One region of the Uniformispora flossi genome, then DNA from elsewhere that is predicted to be linked to it. Evidence: riboswitches for the same ligand, from Rfam matches in the RefSeq annotation. Region 1 holds a riboswitch; each other region holds the start of a gene.
The links. A riboswitch is a leader RNA that binds a small molecule or an ion and turns the genes downstream of it on or off. The one in region 1 is predicted to bind cobalamin.

Region 1 (7,468 bases):
GAGACAGGGGACATGGCCGCACAGTAAACGCTTCGGCCGTGCACCGGAGGCGGCTTCGGTGCATAGCGGCTTATCCGACAAGTCGGATTTACCGGCGGGTCTGCTGCGGAATCGGGCGCCCCGTTTGCGACGATCCGGGGATGGCTTCGAATCCGGCGGCGGCGGAACCGGCACGGGAACCGGGCGGGGCGCGCGGTGTCCTGGTCACCCTGGCCGCCGCCCAGTTCCTGATGACGCTCGACAGCTCCGTCATGAACGTGTCCATCGCGACCGTCGCCGACGACGTGGACACCACGGTGACCGGGATCCAGGGCGCGATCACCGCGTACACGCTGGTCATGGCGATGCTGATGATCCCGGGCGGCAAAGTCGGGGCGCTGATCGGCCGCACCCGCGCGTTCGGCATCGGGTGTGCCATCTACGGCTGCGGGTCGTTGGTCACCGCGCTCGCCCCGAACCTGCCGGTGCTGCTGCTCGGCTGGTCGTTCCTGGAGGGCGTTGGCGCGTCGCTGATCCTGCCGGCGATCGTGTCGCTGGTCGCGGGCAACTTCCCGACCGCGCGCCGCCCCGCCGCCTACGGCCTGGTCGCCGCGGCGGGCGCGGTCGCCGTCGCGCTCGGCCCGCTGATCGGCGGGATCGCCACGACGTACTTCTCGTGGCGTTGGGTCTTCGTCGCCGAGGTGGTCGTGGCGATCGCCATCCTCGCGGCCGCCCGCCGGATGGTCGACGCGCCCGCGCCGGGCAAGCCGCACCTCGACGTCCCCGGCGTGCTGCTGTCCGCCGCCGGGCTGGGCGTCTTCGTCTACGGCGTCCTGCGCTCCGACGAATGGGGCTGGTTCCGCCCCAAGAGCGGCGCCCCGGCCTGGCTCGGCGTCTCGCTCACGGTGTGGCTCATGATGGCCGGGCTCCTGCTGCTCTGGCTGTTCCTCGCATGGGAGCGGTACGTCGCCAAGCGCGGCCGGGAGCCCCTCGTCGACCCGGAGCTGCTGCACAACCGCCGTCTGACCGGCGGCCTCACCATGTTCTTCTTCCAATATCTGGTGCAGATGGGCGTCTTCTTCGTCGTCCCGCTGTATCTGTCGGTGGCGCTCGGCCTGTCCGCGCTGAGCACGGGTGCGCGCATCCTGCCGCTGTCGGTCACGCTGCTGGCCGCCGCGATCCTCATCCCACGGCTGCTGCCCCATGCGTCGCCGCGGCGGGTCGTCCAGGTGGGCATCCTTGCGCTGTTCGCCGGCGCCGTGGTGCTCATGGCCGCGCTCGACGCGGATGCGGACGCGAGCGTCGTGACGATCCCGCTGCTGCTCATCGGCCTCGGCATCGGCGCGCTGGCCTCGCAGCTCGGGGCGGTGACGGTGTCGGCGGTCCCCGACGAGCAGAGCGCCGAAGTGGGCGGCGTGCAGAACGCGGTGACCAACCTCGGCGCGTCGATCGGCACCGCGCTGGCCGGCTCGATCCTCATCGCGGCGATGACCGGCTCGTTCCTGAGCAGCGTCGACAACAACCCGGCGGTCCCCGCCGACGTGAAGAGCCAGGCATCGGTGCAATTGGAGAGCGGCGTCCCGTTCCTCAGCGACGCCCAGCTCCGCGACGCCCTCGACGCGGCCCAGGTCAGCCCCGAAGTCGCCGACGCCGCCCTCGACGCCAACACCTCGGCACGCCTGGACGGCCTGCGCGCGGCCTTGGCCGTCCTGGCCTTCATGTCGATCGTGGCGCTGTTCTTCACCCGCCGCATGCCCACGCGCCCGGTCGGGTCTCCCGGAGGCTGAGACCGTCGCGGAGCGGCAGGGGGCCCGGTCAGCCCACGTGGACGTGCGGGCGGCGGGCCGGGTCGGGCTCCGCCTCGCGGAGCACTTCGCGGGTCACCGGGGCGACTTCGCCTTGTCCGAAGAGGAAGAACCGCAGGAAGTTGGCGAGCGGGTTGCCTTCCGTCCACTCGAAGTAGATGTGCGGGAGCTGCCCGGAGGCGTCGCGGACGTGCAGGAGCAGCGCGGCGAGCGCGTTCGGTACCGAGGAGCTTTCCAGCGTGAGCACCCGGTACCTGTTGTGCAGGACTTCGCCCTTGACCCGCATGCCCGCCTCGAATTCGGACGGGTCCACGATCGTCACCTCGACGAAGATCACGTCGTCGCCCTCCGGGATGAGGTTGTCGGCGCGGATCTGCGCGGACTTGTCGCGGTACTCGGCCTCGTCGCGGGTGCCCGGCTGGTTGGCGATGAAGCGGATGGTGCGGCGCGTGGAGTCGCGGACGAACCGCTCCGCCATATTGTCGAGTTCCATGTCGGTCACCCGCAGCTCGAACGACCGCACGAGGCGCGAGAGCAGCGACAGCGCCATGATCCCGGCGATGAAGCACGCGCCGATCTTGACGCCGTCCGGGCGCTCGATGACGTTGACCGCGGTCGTGTAGACGAACACGGCCGCGATGACCCCGAACCCGATCGTCCAGCCGCGCTGCCGGGCCCGGCGCGCGGCGATGGTGACGGCGATCGCCGCCGACGTGATGAGGACGAGCACGCCGGTCGCGTAGGCGCCGCCCTGCTCGTCGACGCTGGCATCGAAGATCGAGGTGACGAGGAAGCCGACGAGGGTGAAGACGATGACCATCGGGCGGACGGCGCGCGCCCACTGCGGGGCCATGCCGTACCGCGGGAGGTAGCGCGGCATCAGATTGAGCAGGCCCGCCATCGCGGAGGCCCCGGCGAACCACAGGATGAGGATCGTGGAGACGTCGTACACGGTGCCGAACGCGGACCCGAGGTTCTCGTGGGCGAGGTACGCCAGCGCGCGCCCGTTGGCCGGGCCGCCTTCCTTGAAGTCGTCCTTCGGGATGAGCACCGTGGTGATGAAGCTGCTGCAGATGAGGAAGACGCTCATGATGAGCGCCGCGGTGGTGAGCAGCTTCTTGGTGTCCCTGATCCGCGCCGCGGGCCGGTCCGGGTCGTCGTCCGCCGCGCCCTGCACATGCGGCATGACGGCGACGCCGGTCTCGAACCCGGACAGGCCCAGCGCGAGCTTCGGGAAGACCACCAGCGAGACGCCGATCATCAGCCATATGCTGCCGCGCTCGGCGACCAGCGCGTGCCGCCAGTCGCCGACCACGTGCGGGTGGGCGAAGACCTGCCACAGGCCGTCCGCCACGACGACGGCGTTGAGCACGAGGTACACGCCGACCAGCAGCACGGCCAGGTTGATCGCCTCGCCGAAGCCCTTGAGGAAGACCGCCCCGAGCAGCGCGACCATCAGCAGCGTGATGAGGACCTCGTGGCCGCTGAGGGTGGCCGTGAAGTGCGGGTTCTCGGTGACGTGCGCGGTGGCGTCCGCGGCGGACAGCGTGATGGTGATGAGGAAGTCGGTCGCCGCGAAGCCCAGCAGCGTCAGGACGAACAGCTTGCCCTTCCAGAACGACAGCAGCCGCTCCAGCATCGCGATCGAGCCCTCGCCGTGCGGGCTCTCCTCGGCGACGCGCCGGTAGACCGGCAGCGCGCCGAAGAGCGTCAGCGCCACGAGCACGACGGTCGCGAGCGGCGAGAGCAGCCCGGCCGCCAGCGCGGCGATACCGGGCTGGTAGCCGAGCGTGGAGAAGTAGTCGAGACCCGTCAGGCACATCACGCGCCACCAGGGCCGGCCCTGCTGGGGGGCACCCGACGTTTCCGCCGCCGCCCGTGTCCCCCCGGTCTCCCCGGTCCCCGCGGGAGCGTGTTTGCCGATGTCGGCCTGGTCCTCGAGGAGCCACGCGCGCAGGCGTGAGCGGGGTATGGCGGGCGCGGACATGGCGGTGGCGGTTCTCCTGTCGAGCGTGCGGGTCCGGAGGGTCCGGGAGCCCACGCCGCCGACCGGCGGCTGCGCGACGTCGAACGTACACACGGCGGAGCGTCAGGAACCCCCGTCCGGGCGTCAAGATCGCGTCAGGATTCGGGCCCTAACATTGCTTGACCGTCCCTTGGTCCCCGCTTGAATCGACTGCGTCGATCGGGTCGACGGCGTCCATCGGGTCGACCGCGCCCCCGTCCGCCGCGGGTGCGGTGCGGAGCCCCTGCGTCCACTTCTCCTCGATCCGGCCGAAGCGCCACACCGCGACCGCGACCGCCCAGATGGCGAAGAAGAGCCCCACGATCGCGTAGCCGACGAGGTTGAGGTCCACCCCGCTCACCCGGTCCCAGAACGAGCCGTGCAGGTCGAAGCGGTCGGCGAGCAGGGCGAGGATCTCGACGCTGCCGATGATCAGCGCGACGGCGACGGACAGCGCCGTGATGGTGAGGTTGTAGTAGACCTTCCGCACCGGCTTGGAGAACGCCCAGCCGTAGGCGAAATTCATGAACGTGCCGTCGATCGTGTCCAACAGCGTCATCCCGGCGGCGAACAGCACCGGCAGGCACAGGATCGCGTACCACGGCAGCCCCGAGGCGGAGCCGGAGCCGGCCAGCACCAGCAGCGACACTTCGGTGGCGGTCTCGAAGCCGAGGCCGAAGAGCAGGCCGACCGGGAACATCTGCCACGGCTTGGTGATCGACTTCATGACCCCGCCGAGCAGCCGGTTCATGAAGCCCCGGTTGTTCAACTGGTCTTCGAGCGCGGCTTCGTCGTAGCTGCCGCCGCGCATGGTCCGGAAGACCTTCCAAATACCCACCAGGATCACGATGTTGACGATCGCGATGACGTACAGGAAGGTGCCGGATATTCCCGTGCCGACGACCCCGGTGACGTCGTGCAGGGTGGAGTCGTCCGCAAGCGGTCCGACGAACACCTTGATGCCGAGCGACAGCAGCAGCGCCAGGCCGAACACCACGGACGAGTGCCCCAGCGAGAACCAGAACCCCACCGACAGCGGGCGCTTGCCGTCGTGCATCAGCTTGCGGGTGGTGTTGTCGATCGCCGCGATGTGGTCGGCGTCGAACGCGTGCCGCATGCCCAACGTGTACGCGGTGACGCCGATGCCGATGCCGAACGTCTTGGTGCCGACGCTGTAATGCTCGGGCGCGACCAGGACGACGAGCACGAACCAGCCGACGACGTGCAGCCCGACGACGACGCCCGCCATCGCGGCCAACCGCAGCCACTCGGCCCGCTCCAGCGACCCGCCCGCGCTACGCCATCCTCCGGTGGCGGGTGTTGCGCTGCTCATCGGGAAACCCCCGTCGTACGGGGGACGTTCGGGCGCAGCACAACAGACACGGCGAATCACCGGCCTCTCTCGGGGAAATCCGCCCCGGGTTGTCGAGGGAGGCGACGACGTGAGTCTCCTGGCTCTCGGATCAACGCTCGTCCCGGCCTTCCAACCCCTGGGTGGGGCCGTGGCCGTCGCGGGATTCGCTCCCCGATCACAGTGGCGGGACCGCACCGGATTCGCACCGGTTTCCTCGGGCCGCCGTCGCCTTGCGCCCGTAGCATCGCACGCCGCGGTGCCCGGGCGATGCGGGGGGAGCGGCGGGGCGGCGCACGCTGCATGCGCGCGTGGCCTCGTCGGCGGGACCATCCCCGGTCACCGGTCGACGAGGCCACGCGGGTTCTACAAGGTTGTCATTGGTGCTGTGCCGTGGGGAACGTCAGCCGGCGGGCACGGCGATCGCGGTGACGACGATGCCGCCGGCGACCTTCCACCGCCCCGTGAAGCCGTCCAGGCCCGCGGGGCGGTCGTCGGGCAGCAGACGGGCGTGGAAGGTGCCGGCGGCGGGGTCGAACCGCACCTCGGCGTCCTCGAAGCCGAGCCAGCGGCGGGTGAGCGGGAACCAGGCCTTGTAGACGGCTTCCTTGGCGCTGAAGAGCAGGCGGTCCCACGGGACTTCCGGCATGTCCGCGGCCGGCCCGGCGAGCGCGGTGCGCTCGCCGGGGGAGGAGACCGAACAGAGGACGCCGCCGGGCAGCGGCGCCGCTTCCTCGGCGTCGATGCCGAGGGTCCGGATCCGGGTGGCCGGCGCGACCGCCGCGGCCCGGTACCCCGCACAGTGCGTCATGCTGCCGACCAGCCCGTCCGGCCAGGCCGGGGCCCCGCGCTCGCCGGGCAGCAGCGGTGCCGCGGGCACGCCCAGTAGGGCGAGCGCCTCCCGGGCGCACCGGCGTACCGTCGTGAACTCCCGCCTCCGCTTGTCGACGGCGCGGGCGATCGCCGCCTCCTCCTCGGGGAACAGCACCGTCCCGGGCGGGTCGTCGAAGCACGCGACGGCCACCACGTCCGGCGGCAGCACGGCGGCCAGCAGGTCACCGGCGGCATGCACCGGGGCGGCTTCCGACGTCATGTTTCCCCCTGGCTCGGTCCGGCTCGACGCAGTTCTGCTTCATGTGGTTCTGCTTCCGGCGGCAGCGCCGCCGTCAGAGAAGACTAGGCTGCCGGACCCTCCGGCCCCGGCCCGACCTCCCGGACGACCGTGTACGTCGGCACGCCGCTCATCCGCGGCTCCGCCTTCCCCGTCAGCCCTTCCAAGGCCTTGCCGATGGCCGCCATGCGGCCGTCGGTATCGGACGTCTCCACGAAGTGGCGGTAGTCCGCTTCGCTCTCCCAATGCACGATGTTGTAGACGCGGGTGCCGTCGGTACTGACGTGGAAACGCGCCGAGCGGTAGCCGGGGTAGAAGCGCACCCAGCGCTCCTGGATCTCCGCGAACGCGGCGACCAGTTCGCGCTGGGTCGCGGGGCCGTCGACGGTGTAGTCGATGATCGAGTAGAAGCCGGAATCGGTGGTCATCGGGACACTCCTCGGCAGGGCATCAAGGGCGATGCGGTGGGGTTGGTCGGCCATCCTGCAACGTGAAGTCAGGTTGAAGTCAACGGATCCGACCTGCGCGCGGTCCGGTTGCCGTGCCCGTGCCCCTGCACCTGCCCTTGCCCCTGCCCCTGCCCCTGCCCTGCTGGGTCTGCCCCCCGGTGTCAGGCCGCGTCGCGGGACAGCCAGATCTCCCGGTTGGCGTCCTCGCTCGTGACCTGCCACCCCAACGGGCGGGCGAGGGCGGCGACGTCGTCGGCGGTGAGCGTGCGCCGGTCGCAGGCCATCAGCGAGATCTTCGGCTGCGGCAGCGGCTCGTCCCCCGGCGCGGCCTTCGCCCGCTTCTTGGCGTCGGCGGCGGTGGCCTTGGCGGTGGTCACCCGCAGCTTCTCGGCGGCCCATTCCCGCCACTCGGCCTCGGTCCCGCGCAGTTCCAGCCGCAGCCGGCGGCGGCCGATCCACACGTTGGAGGACGACGTCCGGCTGACCCCGCGGCCGCTCGAACCCGACCCGGGCGAACCGATGTTCCCGAGCGCCGCGACGACCACCCACGCGAGGATCAGCACACACCCGACGACGATGCCCAGCACGATCAACGGCTGGCCGTAGAACTGCGCCCGCACCCCGGCGGGGGAGCGGCGCGGCGCGGGGCCGCGGGCCGGGGCGTCGGCCGGTTCCCCCGGCGGGATCGGCTGCGTGGTCGACATGCGGCCATGCTGGCAGCGGGCCCGCTCTGCGGAAGGGCGTTGGGTCAGCGATTGGTCAAGCCGG
Region 2 (7,468 bases), on a different contig from region 1:
GACGCGTCGTCCCACACCGGGCGGATGCCCAGCAGGGCGAGCACTTCGCCGACGTCGTCGCCGCTCGTGCGCATCGCGCTCGTGCCCCACACCGACAGGCCGACCGAGCGCGGCCATTCGCCGTGGTCGGCGCGGTACTTGGTGAGGAGCGACTCGGCGAGCGCCTGTCCGGTCTCCCAGGCCAGGCGGCTCGGGACGGCCTTCGGGTCGACGGTGTAGAAGTTGCGGCCGGTCGGCAGCACGTTGACCAGGCCGCGCAGCGGCGAACCCGACGGGCCGGCGGGCACGTAGCCGCCGTCCAACGCGTGCAGCACGGCGGCGATTTCGTCGCCCGTGCGGTCCAGCCGCGGGACGACCTCGGTGGCGGCGAAGGCCAACACCTCGGCGACCGGGGGAGCTTCGGCACCGAGTACCGAGGACACGACCGCGGGCGCCGCGGCCGGGTCCCAGCCGCGCTCCTCCATCGCCGCGACCAGCGCATGCGCGGCCGCTTCCGCGTCGTCGGTCTCCCGGCGCGTCGCGGTGCCGCCCTCCACCAGGCCGAGGGCCTCGCGCAGACCGGGCAGCGCGGCCGTACGGCCGCCCCACACCTGCCGGGCGCGCAGCATCGCGGTGACCAGGTTCACCCGTCCCTCGCCGGTCGGGGCGGTGCCGAGGATGTGCAGGCCCTCGCGGATCTGCGCGTCCTTGACCTCGCACAGCCACCCGTCGAGGTGCAGCAGGAAGTCGTCGAACTCGGCCTCGTGCGGCCGGTCGCCGATACCGAGGTCGTGGTCGAGGCGGGCGGCCTGGACGAGGGTCCAGATCTGCGCCTGCACCGCCGGGGCCTTGGCCGGGTCGAGGGCGGAGACGTTGGCGTACTCGTCCAGGAGCTGTTCGAGACGGGTGAGGTCGCCGTAGGTCTCGGCGCGCGCCATCGGCGGCACGAGGTGGTCGACGATCACGGCGTGCGCGCGGCGCTTGGCCTGGGCGCCCTCGCCCGGGTCGTTGACCAGGAACGGGTAGACCAGCGGCAGGTCGCCGAGCACCGCGTCGGGCCCGCACTCGGCGGACAGGCCGAGGTTCTTGCCCGGCAGCCACTCCAGCGTGCCGTGCTTGCCGAGGTGGACGAGCGCGTTCGCGCCGAAGCCGCCGGTCGCGCGGGCGCTGTCCAGCCACCAGTAGGCGGCCAGGTAGTGGTGGCTCGGCGGCAGGTCCGGGTCGTGGTAGATCGCGACGGGGTTCTCGCCGAAGCCGCGCGGCGGCTGGATGATGAGGACGACGTTCCCGGCGCGCAGCGCGGCGAGGACGATTTCGCCGTCCGGGTTGCGGGAGTGGTCGACGTACAGTTCGCCGGGCGGCGGGCCCCAGTGCTCTTCGATGTTGGCGCGCAGGCCGACCGGGAGCTTGGCGTAGCGCTCGCGGTATTCGGAGGCGCCGATGCGCACCGGGTTGCCTTCGAGCTGGGCTTCGGACAGCCACTCGGGGTCTTGTCCGCCGGCCGCGATGAGCGCGTGGATCAGCGCGTCGCCGTCCGCGGGTTCCAGGCCGGGCAGCGCGTCGGAGCCGGCCACGGGACCGACGTCGTAGCCGGCATCGCGCATTGCGCGCAGTAGGGCGACGGCGCTGGCGGGGGTGTCGAGGCCGACGGCGTTGCCGATGCGGGCGTGCTTGGTCGGGTACGCGGACAGCACGACGCCGATGCGCCGTTCCGCGGGCGGCACATGCCGCAGCGCGGCGTGCCGGACGGCGATCCCGGCGACGCGAGCGGCGCGTTCCGGGTCGGCGGCGTAGAAGGTGAGGCCGTCGGCGCCGGTCTCCTTGAAGGAGAACGGCACGGTGATGAGGCGGCCGTCGAACTCCGGCACGGCGACCTGGGTGGCGGCGTCCATCGGCGAGAGGCCCGCGTCGCCGGCTTCCCATTCGGCGCGGCTGGTGGTGAGGCTCAGGGCCTGGAGCACGGTGATGTCGAGGGCGGCCAGCGCGCCGACGTCCCAGGCTTCGTCGTCGCCGCCCGCGGACACCTCGGCGGGGCGTGCGCCGCCCGCCGCGAGCACGGTGACGAGGAGGGCGTCGACCTCGGCGATCGCCTCGAACAGCTCGGGGTCGGCGCCGCGCAGCGAAGCGCACCAGACCGGCACGGCGCGTCCGCCCGCGTTCTCGATGGCGTCGCACAGGGTGCCGACGAAGGCGGTGTTTCCGGCCAGGTGGTGGGCGCGGTAGTAGAGCACGCCGACGGCGGGCGCGTCCGGGTTGCGCGACTCCCGCTCCAGGCGTCCCCAGGTGGGGACTTCGGCAGGCGCTTCGAAGCCGTGGCCGGTGAGGAGCAGCGTGTCGGAGAGGAACCGGTAGAGGTTCGTCAGGTTGTCCGCGCCGCCCTGCGCGAGGTACGCGTGGGCTTGCGCGCTCACCCCGGCGGGCACCGTCGCCAGCTCCATGAGGGCGGCGTCGGCGGCTTGTTCGCCGGAGACCACGACGACCGGGCGGGGCCCGGCGAGGAGTGCGTCGAGGCCTTCCTCCCAGGCGCGGCGGCCGCCGAGGAGGCGGACGACGACGAGGTCGGTGCCGTCCACCAGCGCGGGCAGGTCGGCCGCGGACGTGCGGGCCGGGTTGGCGAGGCGCCATGCGCCGTCGCTCGCCTTGGCGCTGAGGAGGTCGGTGTCGGAGGTGGAGAGGAGGAGGATCACCGGGCCGACCGCGCCTTCGCATCGCCGCGCCGGGTCGCGGATGCGGCCGGTGCGTATACGTGCGTGCAGGTCGGACGGCAGGACGAAGTCGCCACAGCGCGCGCCTCTCCGGGGTCCTCGCCCCATCGGACAATCGGGGCCGGGCGCGCAGTTCCTGACTCCCCGCCGCATGCTGCGGCGGGTCACAGTGGCGGGACCGTCCCGGATTCGCACCGGGTTCCTGACTGCGCCCTCCCCACACCGGCGACGCCGGCGCCCGCTCAGCATCGCCTAGCGGCCGGTCGCCCTGCAAGTTCCCCCAATCGAGGGATTTGCCACGTTCGCGGCGGCGGCGCGCGGTGCCTCCCTATCCGGTCGGCTCGCAGAGCCCCCACTCGTGGGCGAGCACCGCGGCCTGGGCCCGGCTGCGCACCCCGAGCTTCGGCAGGATCCGGCTGACGTGCGTCTTGGTGGTGGCTTCGGCCATGTCCAAGTGCACCGAGATCTCCAGGTTGGAGAGGCCGCGGCCGAGGCAGGCGAGCACCTCGCGCTCCCGCGGGGTGAGCGCGGCAAGCGCCTCGGGCGGTTCGGCCGGGCCGCGCGGACGCGGCGCGGCGAACTCGGCGATGAGGCGGCGGGTGACGGCGGGCGCGATGATGCCTTCGCCGCGGGCGACGGTACGCACGGCCTCGGTCAGCACCGCGGCCTCCGCGTCCTTGAGCAGGAATCCGGCGGCGCCCGCACGCAGCGCCCCGAACACGTATTCGTCCAGGTCGAACGTGGTGAGCACCAGCACATCGGCCAAGTGTTCGGCCACCACCGCGCGGGTCGCGGCGACGCCGTCCAGGCGCGGCATCTGCACGTCCATCACGACGACGTCGGGGCGCAGTTCGCGGGCCAGCGCGACGGCCTCCTCGCCGTCCGCGGCCTCGCCGACCACCTCGATGCCGTCGGCGGCGCGCAGGATCATCACGAGTCCGGCGCGCACGGCGCCCTGGTCCTCGGCGACGACGACCCGGATCACGACGCGGCCTCCCGGGCCTCCCGGGCCGCGCGCGGCGCGCGGGCGGCGTCGCGCTGCTCGGCCTTGCACGGCAGTTCGGCGCGCACCCGCCACAGCCCGTCGTGCGGTCCCGCCTCGAAGCGGCCGCTGAGCAGCGCGGTGCGTTCCCGCATGCCGACCAGGCCCGCACCGGCGCCGGGGGCGCGCGGCCCGTCCGGGGCGGCGACGTAGGTGCTTTCCACGGCGACGACCAGGCAGCCGCGGGTGTGCCGCACGCGCACGGTCACCGGACCGGGCGCGGCGTGCTTCATCGCGTTCGTCAGCGACTCCTGCACGATGCGGTACGCGGCCAGTTCGACCGGCGCGGGCAGCACCGTGCCGACCGGGCGCGTGTCGTCGAGGACGAAGGTGAACCCGTCGGCCGAGCCGCTGCGCTCCGCGCGCCCCATCATCGCGTCGAGCGAGTCCAGCCGCGGCACCGCCGCGGACTCCTCGAATCCGGTCTCGCCTCCGCCGCCGTCGCGCAGCAGCCCGATGAGGCGGCGCATCTCGGCAAGGCCTTGCACGCTGCTCTCCCGGATGATGCCGAGCGCCTGCTTGGTGGCGTCCGGGTCGCCGGCCGCGACGGACATCGCCGCGGTCGAGTGGATCGCGATCGCGGACAGGTGATTGGCGACCACGTCGTGCAACTCGCGGGCCATCCGCGCGCGTTCCTCGGAGACCGCGGCGCGGCGGTCCAACTCGGCGAGCAGCGCGGTCTGTTCGGCCCGCAGGCGCTCGGCGGCTGCTTCGTCGCGGTGGGTGCGGATGATCCACGCGGTCGACGCGGGCGCCAGGGTGATCAGCCCGGCGAAGACGCCGATCAGCAGCGCCTGGGGCTGCTGCATGATGCCGAGCGCGACGATGGTGGCGGAGAGCGAGAGGACGAGCGCCGTCGGGGTCATACGGCGCGCCCACGGCAGCGGGCCGTAAAGGGTGGTGGCGTACACCAGGTCGGTGAACATCACGATCGTGGCGATGTTGCCGCCGGAGACGGTGTCCGCGGCGAGGGCCGCGAAGCCGACCAGGACCGCGGCACGCGGCGCGATCCGCCGGGCGACTTCGGCACTGGCCATGACGGCGAGGGGCACCAGCTGCCAGGCCCGCGGGACGCTGAAGTCGTTGTTCTCCAGGCCCAGCGTCCACAGCACGACGCCGCCGACCAGCCCGGCGACGGCGATGCCGACGTCGCTCCGGTGAGGTCGGGCCGATTGCATGCGCCGCCTTCCGCGTGGTGTCCGATGGGTGCCCGGGGGCCGGGCACAGGCTCCGGGCGGCGGCCCCCGCGCCGCGGCCCTCCGGGCCTCCCGGCCACCCTACGTGACCGGTGCCGCCTCCTCTCCCGGTCGCGGACGCGCCGCCGGGCGTACATCGAACGATGCAGCCGGTAATCGGCGCGGGTGGCGACGAAACGGGGCCCTTACGCCGGAAGGCTGGGGTGTGGCGCCCGACCGTGGCCCTCATCGGACCGGCCGGCGCCGCCGTCCCCACCAGGCCGGCGCCACGCACGCGCCGGCCGACGATCTACGGAGCCGTCCCATGCTGGTCACCCTGGTCATCGCCTGCGAGGTCGGGTTCTGGCTGCTGCTGGCGGCCGGGTTGACGGCCCGCTACGGCCTCAAGTGGCGGCGGACAAGCGGCGTCCTGCTGGTGTCCGTGCCCGTCGTGGACGTCGTCCTGCTGGTCGCCACGATCGTCGACCTGCGGCGCGGCACGACGGCGAACTGGTCGCACGGCCTCGCCGCCGCCTACATCGGTTTCTCGGTCGCCTACGGCCACTATCTGGTCAAGCGCGCCGACGCCTGGGTCGCCTACCGCTTCGCGGGCGCACCCAAGCCGCCCAAGCCGCCGAAGTACGGCACGGCGCGCGCAAAATACGAGTGGCAGATCGCCCTGCGCACGGTCATGGCCGCAGTCGTCGCCATCGGGCTGCTCCAGTGCGCGATCTGGATGGTCGGCGACGCCGCGCGGACCGCGGCCCTGACCTCGACGCAGAGCCGCATGCTGTGGATCGGCGGCATCAACGTGGTCATCGCGCTGACCTACACCCTGTGGCCGAAGGAGGCCCCGAAGTCCGCGGACAGTGCGCAGAAGGAGCGGAAGGACCTGAAGGCGGACCTGGTCAAGGCCTACGTGCTCGACAAGGCCGCCCGCCGCCACGGCACGGGCACCGGCGACTACGGCACGGGCACCGCGGGCAAGAACCCGCGCGACCGCGACCGGGCATCCGGCGACGCGTCCGCGAACGCGTCGGCCCCGGCGTCGAAGAAGCCGTGAGGCGCGTCCGGGTAGGTCGCGAACGCGTGCGGGCACCCGGCCGCGGTCAGCGCGGCGTCGAAGCGAGTCGGTTTCAGTTGCCGCCGCCCATGTGCGGGTACCGGTAGTCGGTCGGCGGAACCAAGGTCTCCTTGATGGTGCGGGTGCTGGTCCACCGCATCAGGTTCTGCGCCGCGCCGGCTTTGTCGTTGGTGCCGGAGGCGCGCCCGCCGCCGAAGGGCTGCTGGCCGACGACGGCGCCGGTGGGCTTGTCGTTGAGGTAGAAGTTTCCGGCCGCGAAGCGCAGCACCTCGGAGGCCTCGGCGAGCGCGGCGCGGTCCTGCGCGATGACGGCACCGGTGAGGGCGTACGGCGACACCGATTCCATCTGGCGCAGCATCGGCGCCCAGTCGGCGTCCTCGTAGACGTGCACGGCGAGGATCGGGCCGAAGTACTCGTCACGGAAGACCTCGTTCTCGGGGTCGTCGGAGACCAGCAGCGTCGGGCGGACGAAGTAGCCGACGCTGTCGTCGTACGTGCCGCCTGCGACGATCTCGACGCGCGGGTCCGCGGCGGCCCGGTCGATGGCCGCCTTGTTCTTGGCGAAGGCGCGGGCGTCGATGACCGCGCCCATGAAGTTGTCCAGGTCGGTCACGTCGCCCATGGACAGGCCGTCGATCTCCGCGATCAGGTCGTCGCGGAAGCCGGACTCCCACAGCGACCGCGGCACGTACGCCCGCGACGCCGCCGAGCACTTCTGCCCCTGGTACTCGTACGCCCCCCGCACCATGGCCGTCTTCAGCACCGCCGGGTCCGCCGACGGGTGCGCGACGATGAAGTCCTTGCCGCCGGTCTCCCCCACGATCCGCGGATACGTCCGATAGCCGCCGATGTTCGCGCCGACGGTGGACCACAGGTGCCGGAACGTCGCCGTCGAGCCGGTGAAGTGGATGCCCGCGAGATCGGGGTCCGCCAGGACGACCTCGGACACCGCGAGGCCGTCGCCCGGCAGCATGTTGACGACGCCGGGCGGCATCCCGGCTTCTTCCAGCAGGCGCATCAGGTGCCAGGCGGCGACCGTCTGCGTCGGCGACGGCTTCCAGATCACCGTGTTCCCCATCAGCGCGGGCGCCGTCGGCAGGTTGCCCGAGATCGCGCTGAAGTTGAACGGCGTGACCGCGTAGACGAAGCCTTCGAGCGGCCGGTGGTCGAGCCGGTTCCAGACGCCGGGCGAGCTGATCGGCTGCTCGGCGAGGATCTGCCGGGCGAAGTGCACGTTGAACCGCCAGAAGTCGACGAGTTCGCACGGGGTGTCGATCTCCGCCTGCTGCACGGTCTTGGACTGGCCGAGCATCGTCGCGGCGGCGAGGCGCTCCCGCCACGGACCCGCCAGCAGATCCGCGGCCTTGAGGATGATCGCGGCGCGGTCGTCGAACGACAGCGCGCGCCACGCCGGGGCGGCGGCCTTGGCGGCGGCGACGGCGGCCCGCGCGTCGTCCTGCGTGGCGTGCGCGAAGGTGCCGAG
Region 3 (7,468 bases), on a different contig from region 1:
CTCCCCCGTCGTGGTGCCGCGGCCGTCGATCGTCACGCCGGGCCACACCCGGATGGCGTACCGGAAGGACTGGTGGCGGCAGCGCCCGGGCCCGCGTTCGGGGCCCAGTTCGGAGATGGCGGAGAACCGGAGGTCCCAGCGCTGGTGCACGCCGGGTTCCCGGGTGTGGTCCCACACGGCGTCGGGCGTCGCCCGGATGAAGGTCTCGATGTAGAGCGGCGGTGCGGACATGGCGGTCTGTTCCCCCCGAGAGACACGGGTTTGAGCGTTCGCTCAAACATGACGGTAGAGGTTTTTGAGCAGACGCTCAAGTCCGGAGTGCCGGAGGTCGCTGCGAGGGGTTTCGGGGTGGGAATCTTGACGCAAGCAAGGGCTTGTTACCTGTGATTGTCATACCGGGTAGGCGCGCGAAACTACGCGAAATTACTTCAGGGATTTATATAAATAGGTGTTACAGTCGCGCTCGTGGCGGCGCCGCGACCGCGGGCCACCTCCGACCGCGTGCCCCCAGGAGCCCCCGTGCCCGAACGTGTTCCGCCGACCGCGCCCCTCCCCCTCACGCCGACGCCGATCCACGTCCCCGATGCGGTGCTGGCCGACCTGCGCGCCCGCCTCGACCTCACCCGCTGGCCGGACGACGCCGGCAACGCCGACCGGTACTACGGCGTCGACCGGCCCACCCTGCAAGGACTCGTCGACTACTGGCGCGACACGTACGACTGGCGTGCCGCCGAGGCCGCGATCAACCGCTTCGCGCACTACCGCGTCGACATCGGCGGGGTACCGGTGCACTTCATGCACAAGCCCGGCGTCGGCCCGAATCCGGTGCCGTTGATCCTGTCGCACGGCTGGCCGTGGACGTTCTGGCACTGGGCGAAGGTCGTGGACGCGCTCGCGGACCCGGCCGCGCACGGCGGCGACCCGGCCGACGCCTTCGACGTCGTCGTGCCGTCACTGCCGGGCTTCGGCTTCTCCGCACCGCTGCCGGCGCACCCCGACATGAACTTCTGGAAGATCGCCGAGGTCTGGCACACCCTCATGACGGACGTGCTCGGCCACGCGAAGTACGCCGCGGGCGGCTGCGACGTCGGCGCCCTGGTCACCGGCCAGCTCGGCCACAAATACGCGGACGTGCTCTACGGCATCCACATCGGCTCCGGGCAACGGCTCGACTTCTTCAACGGCGACCGCGGCTGGGACCTGTCCGGCGGACGGCCGATCCCCGAGGGCCTGCCCGACACGATCCACCGCCAAGTCGTCGCCACCGAGAAGCGGTTCGCCGTGCACTTGGCCGCGCACACCCTGGCTCCGAGCACGCTCGCGTACGGGCTCGCCGACTCCCCCGCGGGCATGCTCGCCTGGCTGCTCGACCGGTGGACGAACTGGAGCGACTGCCGCGGCGACATCGAAAACGTCTTCACGAAAGACGAGTTGCTGACGCACGCCACCATCTACTGGGCGACCGGCACCATCGGCAGTTCGATACGCACGTACGCGAACAACAACCGGTATCCCTGGACACCGTCGCACGACCGGCAGCCCGCCGTCGAAGCGCCGACCGGCCTCACGTTCGTCGCGTACGAGAACCCGCCGGGCGTCACCACCGGCGGACGGGTCGACAGCTGGCTCGCCACCGACCGCGCGGCCTGGTACCGGCACACCAATCTCACCGCGCACGACCGCGGCGGCCACTTCATCCCGTGGGAGGTCCCCGACCTGTGGGTCGACGACCTGCGCCGCACCTTCCGGCCGCTCCGGCCGTCGTGAGCGGGCGGCGCCGGTCAGCTGCCGGACATGCCGTACACGCGCTCGATCGGCAGACGGACCACCAGGCGCCGTTCGTCGACCATCGCCCGCCGGAACTCGTCCCAGTCGGGATGCTCGCCGCGCACCGCGCGGTAGAGGCCGACGAGTTCCTCGACGGTCGGGTCGCCGGGGTCGGCGGCGACCGGGGTGAGGTCGGCGGTGCCTTCGGCGACCGCGTAGGCCCACATGTCGTTCGTGGTCACGTGGAAGCTCGCGCGCGGGTCGCGGCGGAGGTTACGGGTCTTGGCGCGGTCGTCGGTCACCGAGATGCGGAGCACGCCGAGGTCCGCGTTGGTGGCGTACTCGTAGGCCACGTTGGAGAGTTGGGGGCGTCCGTCGCGCTTGAGCGTGACCAGGACACCGCGCTTGTGCCGGCGGAAAAGGTCGAGAAGTGCGGAGTCGTCTGCCATGCGGCAATAGTGCCACCGCACGGGGGCACGGCGAGGGCTCCGCGCCGGGCGCGGCGGGTGAACCGCCGAGGCCCGGCCCGGGGCCCCGCCGTACGGGCCTGCCGTGTCTGCTGGGCCGACCGTGCCTGCCGGGCCTGGTCTAGAAGTCCTCGTCGAACGCCACGGTCCCGGTGACCGCGACCTGGTACGCCGAGACGCGCCGTTCGAAGAAGTTCGACAGCTCCTGCACGTCCTGGAGCTCCATGAACGCGAACGGGTTCGCCGAGCCGTAGACCGGCGGCATGCCGAGCTGGGCGAGGCGCCGGTCGGCGACGTGCTCCAGGTAGGTGCGCATGTCGGCGACCGTCATCCCGGCCACTCCCCCGCCGAGCAGGTCTTCCGCGAACGCGGTCTCCGCGTCGACGGCTTCGGCGAGCATCCGGCGGACGTCGGCGGCGAGGTCCTCGTCGAACAGGCCGGGTTCTTCGGCGCGGACGGTTTCCACGACCTGGAAGGCGAAGTCCATGTGCGCGGACTCGTCGCGGAAGACCCAGTTGGTGCCGGAGGCGAGCCCGTTGAGGAGGCCGCGGGAGCGCAGGAAGTAGACGTACGCGAAGGCGCCGTAGAAGAAGAGGCCTTCGATGCACGCGGCGAAGCAGATGAGGTTGAGCAGGAACTGCCGGCGCTCGTCGCGGGTGGTGAGCTGTTCGAGGCCCATCGCTGAGTCGATCCGGCGGAAGCAGAACTCCGCCTTCCGGCGGATCGACGGGATGTGCTCGACGGCGGCGAACGCCTTCGCGCGCTCGTCCGGGTCGGGCAGGTACGTGTCCAGCAGGGTCAGGTAGAACTGGACGTGGACGGCTTCCTCGAACAGCTGCCGCGACAGGTACAGGCGCGCCTCGGGCGCGTTGATGTGCCGGTACAGGTTGAGCACGAGGTTGTTGGCGACGATCGTGTCGCCGGTGGCGAAGAACGCGACGAGCCGCTGCACGAGGTGGCGTTCCGCGGGGCCGAGCCGGTCGAGGTCGGGCAGGTCGGAGTGCAGGTCGACTTCTTCGACGGTCCACGTGTTGCGGATCGCGGCCCGGTACTTCTCGTAGAAGTCGGGGTAGCGCATCGGCCGCAGGGTGAGGTTCATCCCCGGGTCGAGGAGCTTGGGGGCCGCCGTAACGGGCGCGGTCGGGGTCACTGGCAGGCCTCGCAGGCTTCGGGGTTTTCCAGGGAGCAGGCGATGACGGCTTCGTCGGCGAGCGGCACGGCGGCCGGGGTCGGGGTCGGGGCCGCGGCGCCGCCGGCGGCCGGCACGGTCGCCTGCTGGATCCGCGTCGCGGGACGGGACCGCAAGTAGTAGGTCGTCTTGAGCCCGGTCGACCAGGCGTACCGGTACATCGACGACAGCTTGCCGATGGTCGGGTCGGCCATGAACAGGTTGAGCGACTGGGACTGGTCGATGTAGGGCGAGCGGGCCGCGGCCAGGTCGATGAGCGCGCGCTGCGGGAGTTCCCACGCGGTGCGGTACAGAGCGCGGATGTCGTCCGGGAGTTCGGTGATGTCCTGGACGGAGCCTTCGGCGCGCTTGATGCGGTCGCGGATCGCGGCGGTCCACAGGCCGCGGGCCTTGAGTTCGCGGACCAGGTACGTGTTGATCTGGAGGAACTCGCCGGACAGGGTCTCGCGCTTGAACAGGTTGGAGACCTGCGGCTCGATGCACTCGTACGCGCCGGCGATCGACGCGATCGTGGCGGTCGGGGCGACGGCGACGAGGAGCGAGTTGCGCAGGCCGTGGGCGGCGACGCGGGTGCGCAGCGCGGCCCAGCGGGCGGTCTGCGCCGGGGTGGCGCCGTCCCACAGGTCGGGCTGGAGGCGGCCGCGGGCGGCGTGCGTCTCGGCGAACGCCGGGTGGGGGCCTGCCGCGGCGGCGAGGTCGCAGGAGGTTTCCAGCGCGGTCAGGTAGATCTCCTCGGCGATGCGCGTGGAGATTTCCCGGGCTTCGGCGGAGTCGAAGGGCAGGCCGAGGCGGAAGAAGACGTCCTGGAGGCCCATGACGCCGAGGCCGACGGGGCGCCAGCGCGGGTTGGACGCGGCGGCCTGCCCGGTCGGGTAGTAGTTGATGTCGATGACGCGGTCGAGGAAGGTGACCGCGGTGCGGACGGTGGCGCGGAGCTTGTCCCAGTCCAGGCCGCCGTCGGCGACGTGCGCGCCGAGCTGGACGGAGCCGAGGTTGCAGACGGCGGTTTCGCCGTCGCTGGTCACCTCGAGGATCTCCGTGCAGAGATTCGACAGGTGGACGACGTTGCCGGGTTCGGCGGCCTGGTTGCAGGTGCGGTTGGCGGCGTCCTTGAAGGTCATCCAGCCGTTGCCGGTCTGCGCGAGGGTGCGCATCATGCGGGCGTACAGCTCGCGGGCCGGGAGTTGGCGGACGTAGCGGCCGTCGCGTTCGGCCCGTTCGTAGACGGCGTCGAAGGCCGGGCCCCACAGGTCGGGGAGTTCGGGCAGCTCGTCCGGGTCGAAGAGCGACCAGACGCCGTCTTCCTCGACGCGGCGCATGAACAGATCGGGGATCCAGTTGGCCAGGTTGAGGTTGTGGGTGCGGCGGGCTTCCTCGCCGGTGTTGTCCCGGAGTTCGAGGAACTCCAGGACGTCGGGGTGCCACGGTTCGAGGTAGACGCACGCGGCGCCCTTGCGACGGCCGCCCTGGTTGACCGCCTGGACGGACGCATCGAGGGTGTTGAGCCACGGGACGATGCCGTTGGAGTGGCCGTTGGTGCCGCGGATGAGCGCGCCGCGGGAGCGGACGCGGGTCCAGGCGACGCCGATGCCGCCGGCGAATTTCGACAGGCGGGCGATGCGGCCATACATGTCGTAGATGGATTCGAGGTTGTCCTGCGGGGAGTCGAGCAGGTAGCAGGACGACATCTGGGTGTGCCGGGTGCCGGAGTTGAACAGCGTCGGCGAGCTGGGCAGGTAGGCCAGCGACGACATGAGGCGGTAGAACGCGATCGCTTCGTCGGCGGTGCGCGAGAGGCCGCAGGCGACGCGCAGGAGGAAGTGCTGCGGGGTCTCCACGACCGTGCGCTGCGCGGGGTGGCGCAGCAGGTAGCGGTCGTAGACGGTGCGCAGGCCGAAGTACTCGAAGCGGCGGTCGGCGCCCTCGGCGTGGGCAGCGTCGACGGCGGCGTCGAGGGCGGCGGCGTTCGCGGCGACGAAGTCGGCGGTGGTGTCGCCGATGAGGCCTTCGCGGTGGCCGAGGACGATGCCTTCGCTGAAGGCGGTGATGCCGTGCGCGGCGGTTTCGGCCGCGATGGTGCGGGCCAGGAGGCGCGCGGCGAGACGCGAGTACTCGGGTTCCTCGGCGATGAGTTCGGCGGCGGTGCGGACCGCGAGGGCGTCGAGGTCGGCGGCGGTGCCGCCCGCGTGGAGGCCGGCGAGGGCCCGGTCGGCGACCCGGGCGGGGTCGGTGTCGGGCAGGTCGGCCGCGAGGGCGCGGACGGCGGCGTGCAGCGCGTCGGCGTTGGGCGCGGCGTCGGGTGCGGCGTCGGGTGCGGTGTCGGTCTGCGGACCGGGGTTGTGCGGCGTGCCGGTTTCGGCCGGGCGAGTCTGGGCGCGCGGAATCGCGCTGTCCATGACGGTCACGGGGCTCTCTCCTCGCGAGCTTGAACGTGCGGTGACCACCGTGCGCGCTCGCGGACAGTGCGGCGCGTACGGGCGGCTGGCAGGTCTTCGGACTTGCGGGCATGCCGGACTGCGGCACACGGAGGTGTGCCGGGGTACGGAGGTCCTAGTGGCCGTCGCTTCCCCCGGGCGCGGGCCCGGAGTGCTTGGTGACGGCGGTCGTTCCCGCTCACCGCTGCGGGGGCAGTCCCGGTTTCGCACCGGGTTCCCTCTTCCCAAGGCGCAAATGCCACCTGACGGGGCATCAGTTCCTTTTCGCCGCCCGCTCCGACTGCTTGGAGCGGGCGAACCAGCTGCGAGCAGGAGCATATATGTAGTGGGTGAGGGCGCGCGCGACCCCTAGTGGTTGTGTCCGGCGTGTCGCGAAGGTCGGCCTCCCGGGAAGGGTCTTCCGCCCGGGACTACTCCCGGGTATGTTACCCGGGGTAACACCCGATGCTCTTCCCTTTCCGCGCCTCACTTTCGTCCCTCACAGCCCGACCCCCGGGAAGGCGGTCCCGCATGGCGACCCCGCTCACGGATGCGCCGGCCGGCACGACCGGCGCCGACATCGACGGCTACCGCGCCGTCCAGCGCCTCGCGTACGACTGCGCCGAAGCGGTCGCGGCCGAACTGCGCCCGGGCACCACCGAGCGCGAGGCCGCGGCGATGATGCGCCGGTGGCTCGCCGACCGCGGCGTCCGCGACTGGCTGCACCTGCCGTTCGCCTGGTTCGGCGACCGCACCGCGTTCACCGGCTTCAAGGTGCCGCTGCAGTTCTTCCCCACGAATCTGCGGCTCACCGAAGGCATGCCGTTCATCCTCGACGCCGCACCCGTCCACAACGGCTACACCGCCGACATCGGGTACGCCAGTTCCCTCGGCCCCAACCCGGTCGTCGACCGGCTCCTCGACGACCTGGCCACCCACCGCGCCTTCATCGTCGAGGCCGTCCGCGCCGGCCGCACCCTGCGCCAGATCTACCTCGATGTCGACGCCCTGATGGCCCGCCAGGGCTACGAGAACCGGCACCGCGCCTACCCGTTCGGCGTCATCGCGCACCGCGTCGGCAAGGTCGCCGACGCCCGGCTGCGCCCGCACGCCTTCGGCTTCGGGCAGAACGCCTTGCGCGGCCTGCTCAAGGACGGCATCCGCGGCCACCGCGAAGGCTGGTCGCCGCTGTGGAACCCGCGCAAAAGCTCCGGCCATCCGGCGACACCCGGCCTCTGGGCGGTCGAACCACACCTCGGATTCCGCGGCGTCGGCGCCAAGTTCGAGGAACTGCTGGTGGTGACCGAGGACGGCGACGCGTACTGGCTCGACGACGACCTCCCGCACGTGCACCGCTGGGCCGACCGCGGCCTGTACGGCGCCGAACTCACCGGCACCGGGGCCGGATTCCCGGCTCCCGCCGACACCGCCGCCGACCTGTCCGCCGTCACCGAGGAGGCCGCCGCGTGAGCACGCTGCACGACCTGCCCGGAGCCCGCCGCTTCGACGTCGAAACCCCCGACGGGGTCCGCCTGGCCGCCGTGGAGGCCGGCCGCGCCGACGGCCCCACCGTCGTCCTGGTGCACGGCTACCCGGACACCAAGGAGATCTGGGGCGACGTCGCCGCCCGC

Region 2: it holds a riboswitch for cobalamin, as region 1 does, so the genes downstream of both, cobN (cobaltochelatase subunit CobN) here and nicT (Nickel transporter NicT) in region 1, are expected to answer to the same signal.
Region 3: it holds a riboswitch for cobalamin, as region 1 does, so the genes downstream of both, ACPA54_RS05265 (ribonucleoside-diphosphate reductase subunit alpha) here and nicT (Nickel transporter NicT) in region 1, are expected to answer to the same signal.

Annotation. Positions count from the first base shown of each region.
Region 1 covers NZ_JBMULZ010000007.1:326,612-334,079, forward strand. The annotation lists gene ACPA54_RS18650 (dihydrofolate reductase family protein) at 1-27, shown strand, start outside; gene ACPA54_RS18655 (MFS transporter) at 141-1,766, shown strand; gene ACPA54_RS18660 (APC family permease) at 1,795-3,771, opposite strand; gene nicT (Nickel transporter NicT) at 3,920-5,122, opposite strand; cobalamin riboswitch at 5,234-5,359, opposite strand; gene ACPA54_RS18670 (4'-phosphopantetheinyl transferase family protein) at 5,544-6,233, opposite strand; gene ACPA54_RS18675 (antibiotic biosynthesis monooxygenase family protein) at 6,317-6,679, opposite strand; gene ACPA54_RS18680 (hypothetical protein) at 6,862-7,404, opposite strand; gene ACPA54_RS18685 (helix-turn-helix transcriptional regulator) at 7,460-7,468, opposite strand, start outside.
Region 2 covers NZ_JBMULZ010000009.1:248,125-255,592, reverse strand. The annotation lists gene cobN (cobaltochelatase subunit CobN) at 1-2,666, opposite strand, end outside; cobalamin riboswitch at 2,794-2,933, opposite strand; gene ACPA54_RS21550 (response regulator) at 3,013-3,669, opposite strand; gene ACPA54_RS21545 (sensor histidine kinase) at 3,666-4,904, opposite strand; gene ACPA54_RS21540 (hypothetical protein) at 5,227-5,964, shown strand; gene pruA (L-glutamate gamma-semialdehyde dehydrogenase) at 6,038-7,468, opposite strand, start outside.
Region 3 covers NZ_JBMULZ010000002.1:212,068-219,535, forward strand. The annotation lists gene ACPA54_RS05245 (SRPBCC family protein) at 1-231, opposite strand, end outside; gene ACPA54_RS05250 (epoxide hydrolase family protein) at 520-1,767, shown strand; gene ACPA54_RS05255 (PPOX class F420-dependent oxidoreductase) at 1,782-2,216, opposite strand; gene ACPA54_RS05260 (ribonucleotide-diphosphate reductase subunit beta) at 2,356-3,333, opposite strand; gene ACPA54_RS05265 (ribonucleoside-diphosphate reductase subunit alpha) at 3,381-5,819, opposite strand; cobalamin riboswitch at 5,890-6,119, opposite strand; gene ACPA54_RS05270 (M24 family metallopeptidase) at 6,369-7,307, shown strand; gene ACPA54_RS05275 (SDR family oxidoreductase) at 7,304-7,468, shown strand, end outside.